One region of the Clostridium sp. MF28 genome, then DNA from elsewhere that is predicted to be linked to it. Evidence: riboswitches for the same ligand, from Rfam matches in the RefSeq annotation. Region 1 holds a riboswitch; each other region holds the start of a gene.
What was found. Region 1 has a riboswitch for cyclic di-GMP ahead of AXY43_RS08515 (hypothetical protein). Riboswitches for the same ligand answer to the same signal wherever they lie in the genome.
Positions count from the first base shown of each region.

Region 1 (3,293 bases):
AGAATTCAGTTGGATATACCAAAGTTATAAAAACGATAAGAAAAAGATATATGTTAGCATTGTGCATAATTATTTTGGCATTATTACTAAGTCAAATAATAGTGCAATATAATATAAATAATGAAATGAGCTATTCTCGGATAATCAATAAAGATTAAAAATAATAGAAGATTCAGATGGTAAAACATATAAACTAGAAATAAGTTTTGGATCAACTAGCTATAAGCTGAGTGAAGCAGATAATTTAGAGGAGCTGTTAAGGAAAGCTGATTATAAAATGTATGAAAATAAGAAGTTAAAAAAGGTTTCTAGGTAATGAAATATATGCCTCTTATAATCTCAATGAAGGAGGTATATATTTCATTATAAATCTGGAACACGTGTGCAAAAAGCGTTATTTAATTAAGATACATATGAAAGGCAAGCTACATGCAAAAGTGAAGATTATATAATGAATAAGAATTTAAGCATGGTAGGAGAAAGTAAAAATGATAAAATATTTACAATCTAAAACTCTTAAAATGGCATTATCAGCTACAATAGCAATTATTATATCAAATTATGTTGGTTTACAATTTGGAGTGACTTCAGGAATTATTGCAATCCTAAGTATTCAAGATACAAAAAAAGAATCTTTATTAGTTGCAGGGAGAAGAATAATTGCTTCTGCATTAGCCATTCTTTTGTCGTTTATGCTATATTTATTACTTGGAAATAACCCAATCATATTCGGATTATTTTTAATTATATTTATACAAACAACAATAATTTTAAAAATAGAGGAAGGAATGGTAGTTGGATCTGTATTATCAACACATTTACTTACAAGCACAAATATAAATATTTCATGGATTATAAACGAAGCACAATTAACTGTAATAGGAATTGGAGTAGCAATGATGTTTAATTTATATACCGCATCATTGGAAGAACAATTTGAAAAAAACAAAGAAAGAATAGAAGATTATTATAGAGCTATATTATCAGATATGGCAGTAAGCCTTGTTACTCAAGCTGTACCAATTTATGAAAAGCAAATATCAGTGAGCGTTGAGGAATTAATTAATAAGTCTAAATTTATGGCGCAGATAATAAATAATAACCATTTATTTAAAAAAAATGATTATTATTTGAGTTATATAGAGATGAGAATAATACAGCTAGATACAATGAAAAGAATGAAGAGGCATTTCTCGAGATTTTATATGACTTATGATCAAACTAGAATATTATCAGAATTTACAAATGAAGTTGCAATGAATCTTAAGGAAGATAATGATTGTGTAGAGCTTATAGATAAACTAAATTTGCTTAGGAAAGATTATGAAAAAATGGATTTGCCTAAAAATCGAAACGAATTTGAAAATAGAGCGTTATTATTTCAGTTTTTGAATGATTTAGAAGATTTCCTAGTTATTAAGAAAGAATTCAAGGAATCTTTTCAAAATAAGTAGAAATTATAAATATAACTTACTAAAATTAGTTTTAATGCCATTAATGGTAAAAATATTGGTATAAATATTGAAATTTATCAAAAATAAGTGTAAAATTATGCATATCATATGCATTGATAATAGCACACTTGCCGAAAGGTAGGGCCGCAAAGCTATGGGTCTAAAGAAATTCATTTTCAATGATTGCCAGGTTGCCAAAATGTAGTTATATAAACATTAGTCATTTGTTTATTTTTGGTGCCTATTAATAATTAATAGGTACCTTTTTATTTTGATACAAAATCATTGAAATATGTGTATATGGTAACAATTTAAATAAAGAAAGGTTAGGTGTAGTAAATGAAAAAGTATCAACTGTCTTTGGACAAAGCAAAAAAGGAGATTAATATAAGGATATGGGGAATGTTTGAACCAAACGATGCTAATAGTTTTGTTGAAGATTTTAGAAAAGAACTATCTCCTATACAAACTTCAGAATATGTATTGAATTTTGACGCAAGAGAGTTAAACGTTTCAAGACAAGAGATGTTACCAATGTTAGAAGGATGTTTTCAAATGTACAAGGCTTGCAAGTTTGTAAAGGTTATAGCAAATGTTGGTAGCAATATTACTTTAAAGATGCAATTATCAAGAATAAGTAGGAACACTGGATTGGTAATTGAAATAATTTAAAATGATACATAATTTATAATATTAAATTGAATTACATTAGCTAGGAGATTATTATGGGAATAAGACTAAGTTGTATTGATGTTTGTCATGCATCAGAAGTTGTTTCAAATGATATTTATTTAAAACATTTTGAAAAACAAGATAAAGATGTAGAACATTTATTAGTAGATATAATGGGTAGAGATAAACGATTTATGTTTAATGAACAGGAGACAACTTTATCTCTAGCAGTAAAAGTAGCAAAATCAGTATTAGATAAGGCTAACTTGACAGGTAGTGATATAGATGTACTAGTTTATTCATCTATATTATCGGAATATGTAGCACCAGCAACATCTATTTTAATACATAAGGAATTAAATGCAGGAAGAAATGTAATGTGTTTTGATATGAATGCTAATTGTGCTGGCATGACTGTTGCATTAGAGAATATGTCAAATTATTTAGAATCGTCGAAGCGAGCTAAAAGAGCATTAATTATTGGTTGTGATGATGTTGATTCATTAGCTGACCCAAATAATGAGCTTTGCTATGGAAATTATGGACATGCTGCATGTGCAATAATTTTAGAAAAAGTTGAAGAAGAGTGTGGGATAGTTGATGCAGAATATTATATAAACACAGAGGAAAGTCATAACATTATGTATCCAAGTGAAGGATTCTCTAATTTTTTCAAATCAAAAGATGTAAGCGAACTTTATCTGAAATGGTTGCCATTTGATGGTGGGGCATGTGTTTATCCCGCAGCAGAGATTGCTAAAAAGATGCTGAAGAAAAATGGCTTAGAAAATGAAGATATTAAGATGTTTTGCTTTTCTCAGTTTGCGTTTATAAATATAAAAAATATAAGACAACTTTTAGATATAGGAGAAGATAAGAGTATCTATATAGGAAATAAATATGGATATACTGGAACTACTAGCCCTTTCATAGCATTGTATGAATCGATAAAGGAAGGTAAAGTTAAAAGAGGTGACTATGTAATTTTCTGGACTATTGGATCTGGTTCTCAGAGTATAGTTATGTTATATAAATATTAATATTAGAAAACGCACTTCATAAATATAACCTTCTGTAGTAAAATCTATAGAAGGTTATATTTATGAGTTTGATGCTATCATATGAAATGCAAGTAAATATACTTCGGATAAATATATATTAGAATAT
Region 1 covers NZ_CP014331.1:1,895,949-1,899,241, reverse strand. The annotation lists gene AXY43_RS27795 (hypothetical protein) at 1-158, shown strand, start outside; gene AXY43_RS28735 (diguanylate cyclase) at 161-316, shown strand; gene AXY43_RS08520 (aromatic acid exporter family protein) at 489-1,454, shown strand; cyclic di-GMP riboswitch class I at 1,566-1,653, shown strand; gene AXY43_RS08515 (hypothetical protein) at 1,815-2,126, shown strand; gene AXY43_RS08510 (3-oxoacyl-[acyl-carrier-protein] synthase III C-terminal domain-containing protein) at 2,180-3,166, shown strand.

Region 2 (3,293 bases), 260 kb from region 1:
CTTCTGCTACTACGCTAAATCCTTTGCCAGCTTCTCCAGCTCTTGCTGCCTCTATTGCTGCATTAAGTGCAAGTAAGTTAATTTGTGAAGTTATTTGAAGTATAGATTCCGATAATACATTTATTTTCTCCACAGCTTTAGCTTTTTCAACGGATTGCTTCAATTTAATACCTGTTTCTTTAAACACTTTTTCAGTTTCCTTTTGATTATTTTTTGAAGTTCCCATAATATTTTTAGCTTTTTCACTTACTTGATTTGATTTCTCTTCAATGTATTGTGATTTTTCAGCTATAGAATTAACTATAATTCCTATTTCCTTTGAAGTTCTTGACATCTCTTCTGCAGATACTGCACTCTCTTCTATACTCGCTGAAATTTCTTCTGTAATTGCTGAAACTTCTTCAACATCATTATTTAGATGCTTCACTTTATCATTTACTGTATCATTAACAGTATTCATATCTTTAGATACAATTGCTACATCGTTTATCAGAGCTTTTAAAGAATTCTGAACCTTATCTATTGATATAGCTATATCCTCAATCTCATCCTTTGTTCTTATATTTATATTACTAGTTAAATCACCATCACTCATTTTACCTAAAACACTTTGTATTTTTACAATATTATTACTTAATTTCTTAGAATATAAATAAATCATAACAAAAGCTAAAATACTCACAATAACTATTGTTAGAATTGTTGCATTTAGCAACGCACTTCTCATGCCTTCAAACATACTTGAGTCTACATCTACTCCAGCAATAGCTATAACCTTTCCTTCTGAATTTTTAATTGGTGCATAAGCAGAAATAAAAGTCCCATACTCATCTGTAAACGATTCATTTGTTACTACAACTTTATCATTAAAAGCTTCCTTCATGCCGCTATCCATAGTATAATCTTCTAAAAATTCAGATGCATCTACTGAAACATCAACTAAAAACTTAGCCTGTGTTCCTTGAACTCTTTCAAGTGTATAAAAATTCCTTGCAACGCTTTTTGATTTAGCCAAACTCATTGAATTTAATATATCTTGATATTCTACACTGTCATCTGATTGTTCTTTTATAAGCTTTTCAAGCTTGTCTCCATCAATAGAAACAGTTAAATCTGAAATACATTGAGTAACTGTTTGCCTAAGTTCCTTTTTAAATTTTTCAAACATAATCAGATTTACTGAAACTAAGATTATAGCTATAGATGATAAAATAACCAACATCATTCTTAATATTTTCTTCCCAAATTTACTCATACTCCACCCCTAAAAATATTGTTCTTTATATAATTTTTATAAATAATAAAGGCCAATTTAAACTAATCAAAAAAGAACTTATTAGTTTAAATTGGTCGACTGCACAGATAGCTCGAAATTCTTAAAATATCCACATAAAAAGAATTCTTCATAGCTCTCAATTACTATATTTCATTAATAATTGTCATTTTTTTAATATATATGTCATGTTATCATATAGATATTAAAAAATCAATAATTTAAATATATTGGTTAGCTGTCCAAATATTTAAATTTCCAAAAAATAGTTTAAACGTATTCTAAAGCTCATAATTTTTAACTGAACATCTTCAAAATACAAAAATAAACTAACGAAAATCCAAATTGTAGTTTCCATTGGTTTCATGATGGAGGCGAAATGCTACCTTTAAAATCCAACACTGAATTTAATCTCATTTTAATCCTCAATATATTACATATTAATGCCTTTGTTTATAAAATCAACTTATCTTTATTTCACTACAATAATCGCATTTCAATTTGAATTAGCCATTACTTATATCCTTGCATTTCATAACTTTTTTTATTTCTGCACTGGCATTGTATCTAATTTTATTTGGTCAGTTACAATCCTGTCTGTTATGGCACCCACTTTAAACATTCAGCATATAATAATAAATAACAAATGAAAAGAATCAAAGAAAAAAGGGAGTAGCAAAATGCATAAAGATTATAATTATTGTAATTGTGATAAGAACAATGAAAAAAAAGTTAAGGAATTCATTAATTCATTAGAGCATCAAGGTTGTATAGTTCAAGAAGGAGAATTAAAATATGTAGATATTTTAAAATATTGCAGCGAAGGTTTAGTCAATACTGCTTTGGGAAATAATGCAGGTGCTCCATATGCTCTTGCTCTAGTCCCACCTTCTCCTAATCAAGAGTCTTCTATAGAATTTATAGAAGAAGGAGTTCCCTACAAATTACGTCCTGATGAGGCTATTGTTTTAATCGGAAAAACACCACCTAAAGCATATTACTACAGTTTCAGAAGTTTTCTTTTCTTTGCCAAAAACAAAATAGGAAAAGATTATAGTGATAATACTACTGTAGGTAATAATCAAACCGGAAAATACCATATAATATTTGGCAGCCTAGGTGATACTATTAATAACTATAATATTAACACTGAAAATACACCTGATGGAACACTAGGATATCCCTATGATAGTTCTACAATTATTATTACAACTGCTGACCAATATATTAACCACCAAGTGCGGAAGGCTTTAATTAATTCTGGATTTAGTTCCGATATCATGAATAATGATAATATACCAGAGGGTCTTGTCAACTTAGGACTTGAAAGAGGTAAGGATACCTTTGCAATACTCATGAGAGCATCAATATGGGAAAATAGAGACATTGGACAAGAGTATTTAGATAATTTGGACAAATACTGGCATGTACTTCGAATTACACCTAAAAAGCCAATTAAAAACAACCATTCTTGGCCAGTACCTACACTTAAAATCCGTGAAACATGCAAAACAGAATTTAATCTACTACCACATGCTAGAGATGATTTAAATTATTTAAGGTATAAGATTCTTGAAAAATATTATAGTAATGACTATGAAGCTATAGATCTTAAAACTAATATTTGGGTTATGGAAAGCTTTGAAGGAATTCTAATGGATGTGAATGTACTAGGCGAAAGTAGAGATGCCTTGTACCTCCGAACAAACAATTTCGAATTAACATCTGATGATGATTTTGTAATCACCTACGGAGTTAATCACACCCAAACTGGAAAAGCAGTTTACTATAATTCTAGTTTCTATGGTGCTAAAAAACTTAACGGTGTTAGTGTTATTTACTCGCCTGATTGTGAAGGATCAGCAAATGAATTTTTTCCTAAAGATTGCGAAGTATCAAATAATTATTATGTGTATAAAATGGCCAGAAAAGGTTGTGGCGATTGTGTAGCTATTATCCCTTATAGTACAGGAAATCCAAAAGGGGCATGCTACGGAGTTAATAACTATCAAGAAGCATT
Region 2 covers NZ_CP014331.1:1,633,574-1,636,866, forward strand. The annotation lists gene AXY43_RS07320 (methyl-accepting chemotaxis protein) at 1-1,255, opposite strand, end outside; cyclic di-GMP riboswitch class II at 1,340-1,423, opposite strand; gene AXY43_RS07325 (hypothetical protein) at 1,954-3,293, shown strand, end outside.
Region 2: linked by a shared signal. The riboswitch ahead of AXY43_RS07320 (methyl-accepting chemotaxis protein) and the one ahead of AXY43_RS08515 (hypothetical protein) in region 1 are both predicted to bind cyclic di-GMP.

Region 3 (3,293 bases), 2.1 Mb from region 1:
ACTGCATTTGAAAGAGATAAAATCTACGAAATAACTGCTAGAAATAGAAGAGAATCCTTTATAACTAGATATCAACTTATTCCTATTTCTGAAAATGAGACTAAACTCATTTTTACTGAGATAGAAAGTGATAGAAACATATTTGGAAAAATAAATTCTGCATTAACTTCTTTACTTTTAGGTAAACGTCAACCTGATGAATTTAATACTTTTATAAAGAACTTAGAAAAATCATTAGCTTCCTAATCAACATATTTTAATCTTTCATATAGAAAGCATTGTCATTAATAAATTGTTTCTAATAAAAACTACTTTAACTTTTAATGACAATGCTTTTTATAATTCATATATTCTCCACTTTTATACTAAGTGAATTAGGAATAAAAAAACTTTATTAAGCTGCAGTATCTATTTACAAATTATCAGTGTGCCTAAAATACACATAAAAATAAGATAGGACTAGTTTTATCACATAGCCTATCTCGAAAACTTGTTGATATTGTAATATCTATTTTATATATTTATTTACTAATCTAATCTCCAGTTTTTACTTAGAAATTGCTTTTCTATACATTATAGATATAAATTTATTTCCGCTTTTATTTATTCATGTATTTGAATTATTATATTTCTTCTATTGCCAACAGTCTAGGGTTACTCCCCTCTTGTATTTTAATATATACTTTTGCCATCTTCATTTGTAAATCTTTTATTACTGTTTTTACTCTACATATAAAATAATAATCTTCAATTCCATTTGTAATTACTGCAACCGGATTGAACTTCCATCCCTTTATGCCATCTAGTGCTTTTCTAAGCATTTGTTTGTCTTCTATTGTAATTTTATCTTTAATTTTTAATTCTTCAATTTCTCTTAACATAAATATCAAACTCCCTTCCTATGAATATACTATTATTTTTTCTTGTCAGTTCTTTGTCAAACATCTTAATCATTTCTTAATATATTGTTAAAAAAAAATAACTAATAAATTAATAGTATTAAACGATATAAATCTGTCCCAATAAACTCAAAATATTAGGCAGCATGTGAGCTAATTTAACCGAAAAAAACTAGTATGCTCTATACTAGTTTTTTCAAATCTTTTGCATTACATAATAAAAAATCACACTCTTATTTATAAACAATGTGATACGTTAGCGTGATATTTACCTTAAATATGTACATTGGGAAATCAGTTTTCCAAAACTCTTCTGACTGATTGTATTAATCTTTCATTTCTAAATGGTTTAACAATGAAATCTTTGGCTCCAGTTTTTATGGCTTTAATAACAATATCGCCTTGTCCCATTGCAGAACATATAATCACCTTCGCATTAGGATTAATCTCCATAATTGATGATAGTGCACTAATTCCATCCATTACAGGCATTGTAATATCCATTAGTATTAAATCAGGATTTAATTGCTTATATTTTTCAATCAACACTTCTCCATTTTCTGCCTCATCAACTACTTGATATCCTTCTTTTTCTAAGGAATTCTTTAAAGTAACTCTCATAAATCTAGCATCATCACAAATTAAAATTTTGTCATTCATTTCATTTTCCTCCTATTCATTTCAAATAGGCAAAGACTTGCAACTGGCTGCCATCCTTTCAAAAGGAAAAGGCCCTCTAGCTTTGCGTCACAGTTTTTCAACTGCTTTGCCAATTTAATATTAAATTTAACATTAAATATATCGTACTTTTAAATAAAAACTTTATTTTGCTTATCTAACGTTTATTGTTAATGTAGTATTGTTAAACTTCCATAGATTATTATCCTAATTAGCATTTATCTACTTTTTATACAATTATTATCGTTACATTTCACTAAGTTTTAAACTTTTCATAATAATTCTTTTTCTTAATATACTCAGCAATAAGCTATATTTTTCACTCCTTAATTGAAGTGCGAAGAATTATCTATTACTATTTAGAATTATTTGATGTTAGCCTTCATATAATTAAAAGAAACCTCTTGAATGTTATTTGTTTCTCATTTAGTTACTCTCCATTCATAATCTTTTTTTATTTTAACCTATTCACTAGCCCCTTCACTTTAGGGGCTATTTTATTTTAAGATAAAGTAATACTTATCTATATCAAAATATGTAAAAAACTAAATCCTCTAACTATATGAATCTACAGTCAGAGGATTTTTAATTAATTATATTCAGAAAAGTCCCTTTAGTACTTAATAAAGCATACTTTCATAACCACTATCTGAATTCTAAATCCACCATTCCACTCATCTTCGCTTAGGCTAAAAAGTTATGTTTAATTTAACTTATCTGTTTATTCATAGAAATTTCTAGTAAACTTTTTCGTCTAATTCCAAGCCATAAGGCAATTCCTATGAGACATGAGAGTCCTTCTGTAGCTGTCATAGCCCAAATAACACCATTAACAGCAAATAGCAAGTTTCCTACAATCAGAATAGGTACAAATAAAACACCCCTCACCGCGGCCATAATATTTGATTTCACACCATCACCTTGAGCTTGAAAAATTCCAGTAAAAAATTCACATAGGGCAGCAAAAACAGTTGAGGAAAGTTGAGCTATAAGGGTTATTTGACCAATGGCAATAACATTAGGATCAATACTGAAGATGCCAATAATCTGTAACCTGAGTGCAAATAGAACTGCTCCTAAAGTTAATGTTAAACCAAGCATATACAATATAGTTTTCTTAACAATTTCCATGAGACGCTTTTGGTTATTTGCAGAGTAAGCAAATGCAATTAGTGGTACAACTCCCATTGCAAAGCCCATACCAATACAATCTACAATTTGGACAACTCTTTGTGCGATTCCAAATCCCGCCACAACACTATCTCCATAAATCATAGAATAATTATTGAATAGCAGGCTTATGATAACAAAAAATCCACTCATTAATAAAGCTGAAACTCCAACCTTAAAAATCTCACCATAAATTTCTTTACTTGGTTTAAAGTCCTTAATTGACAAGCTCTGAACAGTACTCTTCTTTTGCAAATAATATATAAAATACAAAACGGAAACTATATTACCACAAACAGAGGCTAGTGCTGATCCCATAACATTCATATTTAGAACGAAAATGAAAAAGGGATTAAGTATTATATTAATAATAATACCTGCTATGGTACCAGTCATAGAAATAGTGGATGCACCCTCTGCACGTACAGCTGCGTCAAGCGCCATATTAACAATGATAATTGGAGCTCCAATAACAAGTACCATAACAAAATTTCTTGTATATTGTAACGTTTCGCCACTTGCTCCTAAAAGCGGCAAAATAGAGGA
Region 3 covers NZ_CP014331.1:4,026,965-4,030,257, reverse strand. The annotation lists gene AXY43_RS17770 (DUF3284 domain-containing protein) at 1-246, shown strand, start outside; gene AXY43_RS17765 (hypothetical protein) at 624-881, opposite strand; gene AXY43_RS17760 (response regulator) at 1,194-1,559, opposite strand; cyclic di-GMP riboswitch class I at 1,595-1,680, opposite strand; gene AXY43_RS17755 (MATE family efflux transporter) at 2,286-3,293, opposite strand, start outside.
Region 3: linked by a shared signal. The riboswitch ahead of AXY43_RS17760 (response regulator) and the one ahead of AXY43_RS08515 (hypothetical protein) in region 1 are both predicted to bind cyclic di-GMP.